DNA from 2 places in the Cytobacillus sp. Bva_UNVM-123 genome. Region 2 is predicted to be linked to the other one. Evidence: riboswitches for the same ligand, from Rfam matches in the RefSeq annotation. Region 2 holds a riboswitch; the other holds the start of a gene.

Region 1 (4,128 bases), 2.1 Mb from region 2:
TACCCCCAACATGTTGGAGCGTCAAGGAAACGATTACATTAAATAATCTTCATAAAAAATTTTTTCATAGTATATTACTATTACATTTTTTCGAAGCAAAGTAATAACAACACGAAATTATTCTAAAGCAATGAATATATTAAAATAACATTTTTTTCATGTTACGAAAACACTTCTTTTTCATTATCACATAACTAATTCTTCTCAAAATTGTATATAATAGAAGAACAATAGAAAGAGGGGAATAAAGGTTGAGCGAAACGACAGCAGAAATCATTTTAACAGATAACAAGGACGAAACCATTTCAACTTTCGGCTATGAACTAATTCGTGAAGTTTTATTACTTGAATTACTTGGAGATGATGCACCTGAGATTTTATATTGGGCTGGAAAAAAACTTGCCCGTAAATTTCCTCAAGATACGATAGAAATGACAATTGATTTTTTTCAGCAAGCATCTTGGGGAAGTCTTACCTTAAATAAACAAACAAAAAATGAAATGGAATTAGAGTTATTTAGCCCTTTAATAAAGGAGCGTTGTGAACAAAATAAAAATTGCACCTTTCAGCTAGAAGCAGGCTTTATTGCACAACAAATCGAAAATCAAAAAGGTGTGATTTGTGAAGCCTTTGAGCATCCGAAAAAGAAAAAAGGAAAAGTGCAGTTCACTGTAAAATGGGATAATAAAGATACGATAACGTCTGAGTAATGTTCTATTATCCGAATAAAAAGCTTTCAAAATTCTTCTTTTGAAAGCTTTTCTTCATTTCTATATAAGGAAGCGATAAAGTGTCACGCTTCCACTTGTAGCTTTGCTAGTTCAAAAGCATCATGTAGCGATTTAACTGCCTGAATCATTTTTTCTTGTTCAATTACAGTAGAAACTTTAATTTCGGAAGTACTTACCATCTTTACGGAAATATGATGGGCAGCTAATACGGCGAACATTTCAGCTGCAACCCCTGGATTCGAAACCATTCCCGAACCAACAATCGAAACTTTCGCAAGCTTTGATTCAGTTTCAATTTGTTCATAGTTTAATTTATGCTTGCTGTTTTCCAATACTTTCACTGTTGCATCAAGATCTTCATTTTTGATTGAAAAAGAAAGATTCGTTGTTTGTTCGGCTGTAGTACTTTGAATGATAATGTCTACATTAATTTGATTTTTCGCAAGCTCTGAAAAGATAACCGAAAGGCCTGTTAATGAATCAGGCAGGCCTAGAACAGTCACTCTCGTTATATCGCTTTCGAAAGCTACTCCACGCACAACTAAATTTTGTTCCACCTTTACTTCCTCCTCAATTATCGTTCCAGACTCTTTTTCTATACTGGAACGAACCTCTAACTGGATATGATAGTTTTTAGCAAACTCAACAGCTCTCGGATGAAGAACTCCTGCACCTAAATGAGCAAGCTCAAGCATTTCATCATATGAAACTGCCAAAAGTTTTCTAGCATCCTTTACATATCGTGGGTCAGTCGTGTATACGCCAGTAACATCTGTATAAATTTCACATTTCTCAGCTTTTAAGGCTGCTGCTAAAGCAACGGCTGTTGTATCAGAGCCGCCGCGTCCTAATGTGGAGATGGAACCGTCCTCAGTAATTCCTTGAAAACCGGCAACAACAACAATTTTTCCATCATTCAATTCTCTTGTTACTCTGTTTGTATCAACAGCAATAATTCTTGCGTTACCGTGGACTGGTTCTGTCTTGATTCCTGCCTGCCAGCCAGTTAGAGAAACAGCCGGATAGCCTTTTTCAGTTAACGCCATCGCTAATAAGGAAATGGTTATTTGTTCACCTGTAGTTAATAGCATGTCCATTTCACGTTTGCTCGGATTTGCAGAAATTCCTTTTGCTAAATCAACAAGTTGATCTGTCGATTTTCCCATTGCTGAGACAACAACAATTACATCATTTCCTTTATCTTTCTCCTCCATAATTCGCTTTGCAACATTTTGAATTTTTTCTGCATTTCCTACAGAGGTTCCCCCATATTTCTGAACAATTAATGCCACAGTTTCCCTTCTTTCTAAATGATTTATCAATGAGGAAAGATTCCTGTACAACAAAAAAACAGCAATGAGGCTATCTCATTGCTGTGCTTAAAAACGTATTAAAAATACGCACACAGTGAGATAGCTCTCCAAGACAGTGTTTTGTCTTGACAATCCTACATTTATTAAATGCAAGACCAGCAAAGAAAGTGATGAGACTTTCCCCACTTCGGCAAACTTTCCCTTTCAAAGCTTTTCATTGAAGCTCATTCTTCTCCAAGCTTTTACTATTGAAGTTTGCACCTCTACCTTCACTTTTAGATCGGAAGTCCAAAATAGGATGGACAACACTTTATTTCTCTAAAGTGTATTTAATTTTCAGCAATTATAGCATATTGTTATTTTTCCAACAATACTATTCTTGCAATTTTTTAATTAATGCATCCGCAACTCTTTCAGGCAGTCCAATATCCCTAAACTCCTGAAGCGTGGCCTCTTTCATTTTCTTGACGGAGCCAAAAGTTTTTAGCAATTGTTTTTTCCGCTTTTCACCAATCCCAGAGATATCATCAAGAACAGACTGAAAAGCATTTTTTCCACGCAGCTCACGGTGGAAAGTAATGGCAAAGCGGTGAACCTCATCTTGAATTCTTTGTAGTAGATAGAACTCTTGGCTATTCCGGGCAAGCTGAATGATTTCTAAAGGGTTTCCATATAATAGCTGTGATGTGCGGTGCTTTTCATCCTTAACGAGTCCAGAAATGGGGATATCGAGATTTAATTCATTTTCAAGCACATCTCGGACCGCCTCTACATGTCCCTTTCCGCCATCAATAATAATGAGATCAGCAAGTGGCAAATCTTCTTTAAGAACACGTGTATATCTTCTTCGCACAACTTCCCTCATTGAATCATAATCATCAGGACCTTGAACAGACTTAATTTTATACTTCCGGTACTCTTTTCTTTCGGCCTTTCCATCAATAAAGACAACCATTGCTGATACTGGATCTGTTCCTTGTATATTAGAATTATCGAAAGCTTCAATCCGGTGAGGGGTATAAATTCCCATCTGTTTCCCTAAATTTTCAACTGCCTTAATCGTTCGCTCCTCATCTCGTTCAATAAGAGAAAACTTCTCTTGCAAAGCAATTTTCGCATTTTTCGTTGCAAGCTGAACGAGATCCTTTTTCTGACCACGCTGAGGCTTTAACACTTTTACTTTTAAAAGCTCCTCTGCCATTTCAGCACTTATTGAATTTGGCACGAGGATTTCGCGTGGCTTAAAATGGTTTGTTTTCGTATAGAATTGACCTAAGAACGTTAGCATTTCCTCATCCGGTTCATTATAGATTGGAAAAATAGATACATCCCGTTCAATTAGTTTACCTTGCCTAATAAAGAAAACTTGAACACACATCCATCCTTTATCAAACGCAAACCCGAACACATCTCGATCTGTAAAGTCGGTTGTCGTAATTTTTTGTTTTTCCATTGTCGTTTCTATATGGGCTATTTTATCGCGGTATTCTTTTGCTCTTTCAAAATCAAGTTCCTCAGCTGCTGCTGTCATTTTTTCTACTAGTTCTTTTTTTATATCTTTATATCCACCATTAAGAAAGTGAATGATCTCATCGATATTTTTTTTATATACATCTTCACTTACATCTTGAATACAAGGTCCAAGACATTGACCTAAATGATAATATAGACATGCTCGACTTGGTAAATTTGTACATTTCCTTAATGGGTACATACGGTCTAGTAGTTTTTTTGTTTCATTTGCTGCTTGTACATTTGGATACGGACCGAAATATTTTCCTTTATCTTTCTTTACTTTTCTTGTTGTAATAAGACGCGGATGTCTTTCAGCTGTTATTTTAATAAACGGGTAACTTTTATCATCCTTCAGCATGACATTATATTTCGGATCGTGCTTTTTAATTAAATTCATTTCAAGAATCAATGCTTCCATATTGGAGGAAGTGACAATATATTCAAAGTCTTCAATTTCATTTACTAGCCTTAATGTTTTTCCATCATGTGAGCCGGTAAAATAAGACCTAACCCTATTTTTTAAAATTTTTGCCTTCCCAACATAAATAATGGTTCCTTGTCGATCCTTC
Region 2 (4,128 bases):
ATAAAGATTTCGCATAACTTAACGAGTTTTCTACTACATGGGTAATGCCTGCTACAGGCACGATAATGACATTTCCTTCAATCGGTTCACATTGTTCACTTGTTGTCAGACGCAACTGTTCGCCTACTGCTTCATAATGTTTACGTATTCTATGAAACAAATAAATAATTATTGGCAAAAAGATGAGTACTGGCCATACATGCGTAAACTTCGTAATAAAGAAGATAATTGTCACTGTGAAGCTTATGAATGCACCAATTGTGTTCACGATAAGCTTTGGTATCCATCCAGCTGGTTTTTCTCGAATCCATTTTACCATCATTCCTGTTTGCGATAAGGTAAACGGGATAAACACCCCTACTGCATATAGGGGAATAAGCTGTTCCGTCCTTCCTTCAAAAGCAATAATTAACAAAATGGAGAAAAGGCCCAGAATGATAATTCCATTCGAATAGCCTAAACGATCCCCTCGAATCTTAAACATTCTCGGAATAAATTTATCATTAGCAAGGTTAACGGCAAGCATTGGAAAAGCTGTATAGCCCGTATTAGCCGCAAGAATTAAGATTAATGCGGTTGTACCTTGAATGAAGTAATACATGGTATTCCTACCGAATACGCCCTCTGCGATTTGTGAAACGACGGTTACTTTTTCACTTGGCGCAATGCCGTAATAATAAGCTAAAAATACAATTCCAGAAAATAAAATACATAACAAAGTTCCCATCGCAATTAATGTTTTAGCTGCATTATTAGGAGCAGGATTTTTGAAATTCGGAATCGCATTGGAGATAGCTTCTACTCCTGTTAATGCAGAGCTTCCTGAAGCAAATGCTCTTAGTAAAATGAATAAGCTTATTCCTGCCACTGGTGTTCCGATAGAAGTATGCAATTCAGGAGAAACTTGGCCTGTCATAATCCGATAAAGCCCTACTCCGATTAAAATAAATAATGTTATGACAAATAAATATACTGGATAAGCTAGTATTGAAGCTGACTCCGTAACTCCTCTTAAATTTAAAATTGTAATGATAAAGACAAAGATAATGGCAATGCCTACATTATAATCGTGTAAAATCGGAAAGGCAGATGTAATGGCATCTGTACCAGCTGATACACTAACTGCCACCGTTAAAATATAATCTACTAAAAGTGAGCCCCCAGCGATTAAGCCTGCATTAGTGCCTAAATTATTTTTCGATACGATATAAGCTCCGCCGCCGTGTGGATAAGCAAAAACAATTTGCCGATAGGATAAAATTAAAGCGGTTAACAAAATGAGTACACCAACTGCGATCGGAATAGAATACCAAAATGCTGTTGTACTAACTGTTACTAGCACAATCAAAATTTGTTCTGGACCATAGGCTACAGAGGATAAAGCATCAGAAGAAAGTATTGCTAATGCCTTCTTTTTATTAAGTTTCTGCTCGCCTAATTCCGTTGATTTTAATGGACGTCCGATTAATAAACGTTTGATAGAAGACAACAATGCTATTCACCCTCTTAAAAAATAATGTAGTAAAACTTAGTTTGACTTTAAATGCCTAGGTCAATTCCACTTAGAAAAACTTGGCGTTCACACTTGTTTAAACGACACGATCGGCGAAATAGATAACTAAAAAACATAAAAGCCCCAATTCATGGATCAAAAAAACGCCTTCAAGCCATTAGCAAATAGACCTGTAGACGTTAATTTTTTAAAGTCATACAAGTTCCACCTTCCTTCTCATATAACGCTTACGAGGTTAGCTGTCGGATTCGGACCTGTGAGTAGCCCTACCTATCAAATTTGCCTTAGCGTATTTATGCCTCCCAGATTTTTACGAATATCTTTACATATCTGAGGCATTTGCCAAAGGCTTAAACCTTATTCAGCTGAGCGTAAAGTAAAAACTTTACACCCTTCTCCACACGAAGCAATTGCTGAATGAAGTTAAATAGGATTCACCCCTTGGATTATTCATAATCCATAAGTTCGGTTCCCCCGCACCAAAGGTTTCAGCGATTTAATTAGTGAAACTACCATCAGTGAATGTGATTACACTCAAAAGACTTGTGGCAACATGTTGCATGCAGTCATTCACTGAATGTGAAATATGAAACTGTTAGTTATAATACTCCTGTAATTACGGATTGTAAATACTATTTTTTATACATTTTTTCGCACGAATAAGACAAATTTATCCATTGCAAGTTGGCCAATAATTTACTATAATTCAATATATTAATATAATATTCCCATTCACCGATGGGGTAGAGGCTGCGGCTTATAAGAGTAAAGCGGACGAGATTCAATGAAATTGATGACTCCGATTTTGAAAGGATAAGCTGCCGAAGCTTGGATAAATCATTGTATATCCTTGCTGGGGGTGTTTTCGAACAGGAACACCACTGTCACGTTTTTCACGTGGAGAGCTATCTTCGGAAGGATTTAACGGACCTATTCAACAGCCGTCGATCTTTTTCGACGGCTGTTTTTATTTTTTGTACGAATGTGCCTCCGATACATTTTAAGAACAATTGCTAAATAGCTCTCTCACTTCAAAATGATAAATTATGTGTTACACAAAAGGAGTGTACAAGTTGGCAAAAACAGCAACATCATCAAACCCTACACAATTAAAACGAACACTGAAAGCACGTCATCTTATGATGATCTCTCTCGGTGGATCGATCGGGACAGGGATATTTTTAGCAAGTGGAGGAGCTGTACATACAGCTGGACCAGGAGGTGCCTTAGCTGCCTATGCAGCCGTAGCAATCATGGTCTATTTTCTTATGACAAGCCTTGCTGAAATGGCCGCATATATGCCAGTTGCTGGTTCATTCAAAGTGTATGCAACGAAATTCGTTGAACCAGGATTTGGCTTTGCGATTGGCTGGAATTATTGGTATAACTGGGCCATTACTATTGCCGCTGAACTAGCAGCCGTTGTGCTAATTATGAAGTTTTGGTTTCCTGAAAGTCCTTCATTTATTTGGAGTGGCCTCGCACTCCTGCTCATGTTCGGCTTCAACTATTTATCTGTTAAAGGATTTGGAGAGGCAGAGTTTTGGTTTGCACTTATTAAAATTGTAACGGTTATTATTTTTATCATTACTGGATTTTTCATGATTTTTGGCATTATGGGGGGAGAAACCATTGGCTTTAAGAACTTCACTATTGAAGATGCACCTTTTAATGGAGGCTTCTTTGCCATTCTTGGTGTCTTTATGGCTGCAGGCTTCTCATTCCAAGGAACAGAATTACTCGGGGTAGCTGCTGGAGAAAGTGAAAATCCTGAAAAAACAATTCCAAAAGCGATAAACTCCGTATTTTGGCGAATTTTACTGTTTTACATTTTAGGGATATTTGTCATCGGCATGATTATTCCTTATACAGATGAACGGCTATTAAGTGAAGCTGTTTCCGTGAGCCCCTTCACACTCGTTTTCGAACGTGCAGGATTTGCTTTTGCAGCGTCCGTCATGAACGCCATTATTTTAACTGCTGTATTATCTGCAGGTAACTCAGGCATGTATGCGTCAACCCGAATGCTTTGGGACTTAGCACGTGATGGAAACGCACCGAAATTCTTAGCAAAGCTTGATAAAAGAGGCGTACCTGTCAACGCACTAATCGTTACAGCATTAGTTGGATCCCTTGCCTTTTTAACGACGATCTTTGGCGATGGTCAAGTATATATTTGGTTATTAAATGCTTCAGGGATGGCTGGATTTGTAACATGGCTAGGTATTGCCATTAGTCATTATCGCTTCCGCAGAGCCTATATCGCTCAAGGCGGTGACCTAAACAAACTGCCCTATCGTGCAAAATGGTTCCCATTCGGGCCATTATTCGCATTAATTCTATGTATCATTATTATTTTAGGCCAAAACTTCCAAGCCTTCACAGATGGAACAATTGATTGGCACAGCATTATCGCAGCCTATATCGGCTTACCACTGTTCTTAATTGTTTGGCTTAGTTATAAAATCAAACATAAAACAAAGCTCATTCCATTGAAAGAATGTGATTTTGAGAATTAGATCATTTTCAATGGAAATAATTCTCTCAAAAGAGTGTGGATGAAGGCGGTTCACGGGAATCTAATGAAAAACGATCTTGTTCGGCTTGATTGAGGT

Evidence for each region. A riboswitch is a leader RNA that binds a small molecule or an ion and turns the genes downstream of it on or off. The one in region 2 is predicted to bind lysine.
Region 1: linked by a shared signal. The riboswitch ahead of KDN24_RS18720 (aspartate kinase) and the one ahead of KDN24_RS02875 (amino acid permease) in region 2 are both predicted to bind lysine.

What each region holds. Positions count from the first base shown of each region.
Region 1 covers NZ_CM177772.1:3,650,954-3,655,081, forward strand. The annotation lists gene KDN24_RS18715 (YslB family protein) at 252-710, shown strand; gene KDN24_RS18720 (aspartate kinase) at 794-2,023, opposite strand; lysine riboswitch at 2,137-2,318, opposite strand; gene uvrC (excinuclease ABC subunit UvrC) at 2,418-4,128, opposite strand, start outside.
Region 2 covers NZ_CM177772.1:565,507-569,634, reverse strand. The annotation lists gene kimA (potassium transporter KimA) at 1-1,492, opposite strand, end outside; cyclic di-AMP (ydaO/yuaA leader) riboswitch at 1,722-2,017, opposite strand; lysine riboswitch at 2,250-2,429, shown strand; gene KDN24_RS02875 (amino acid permease) at 2,587-4,032, shown strand.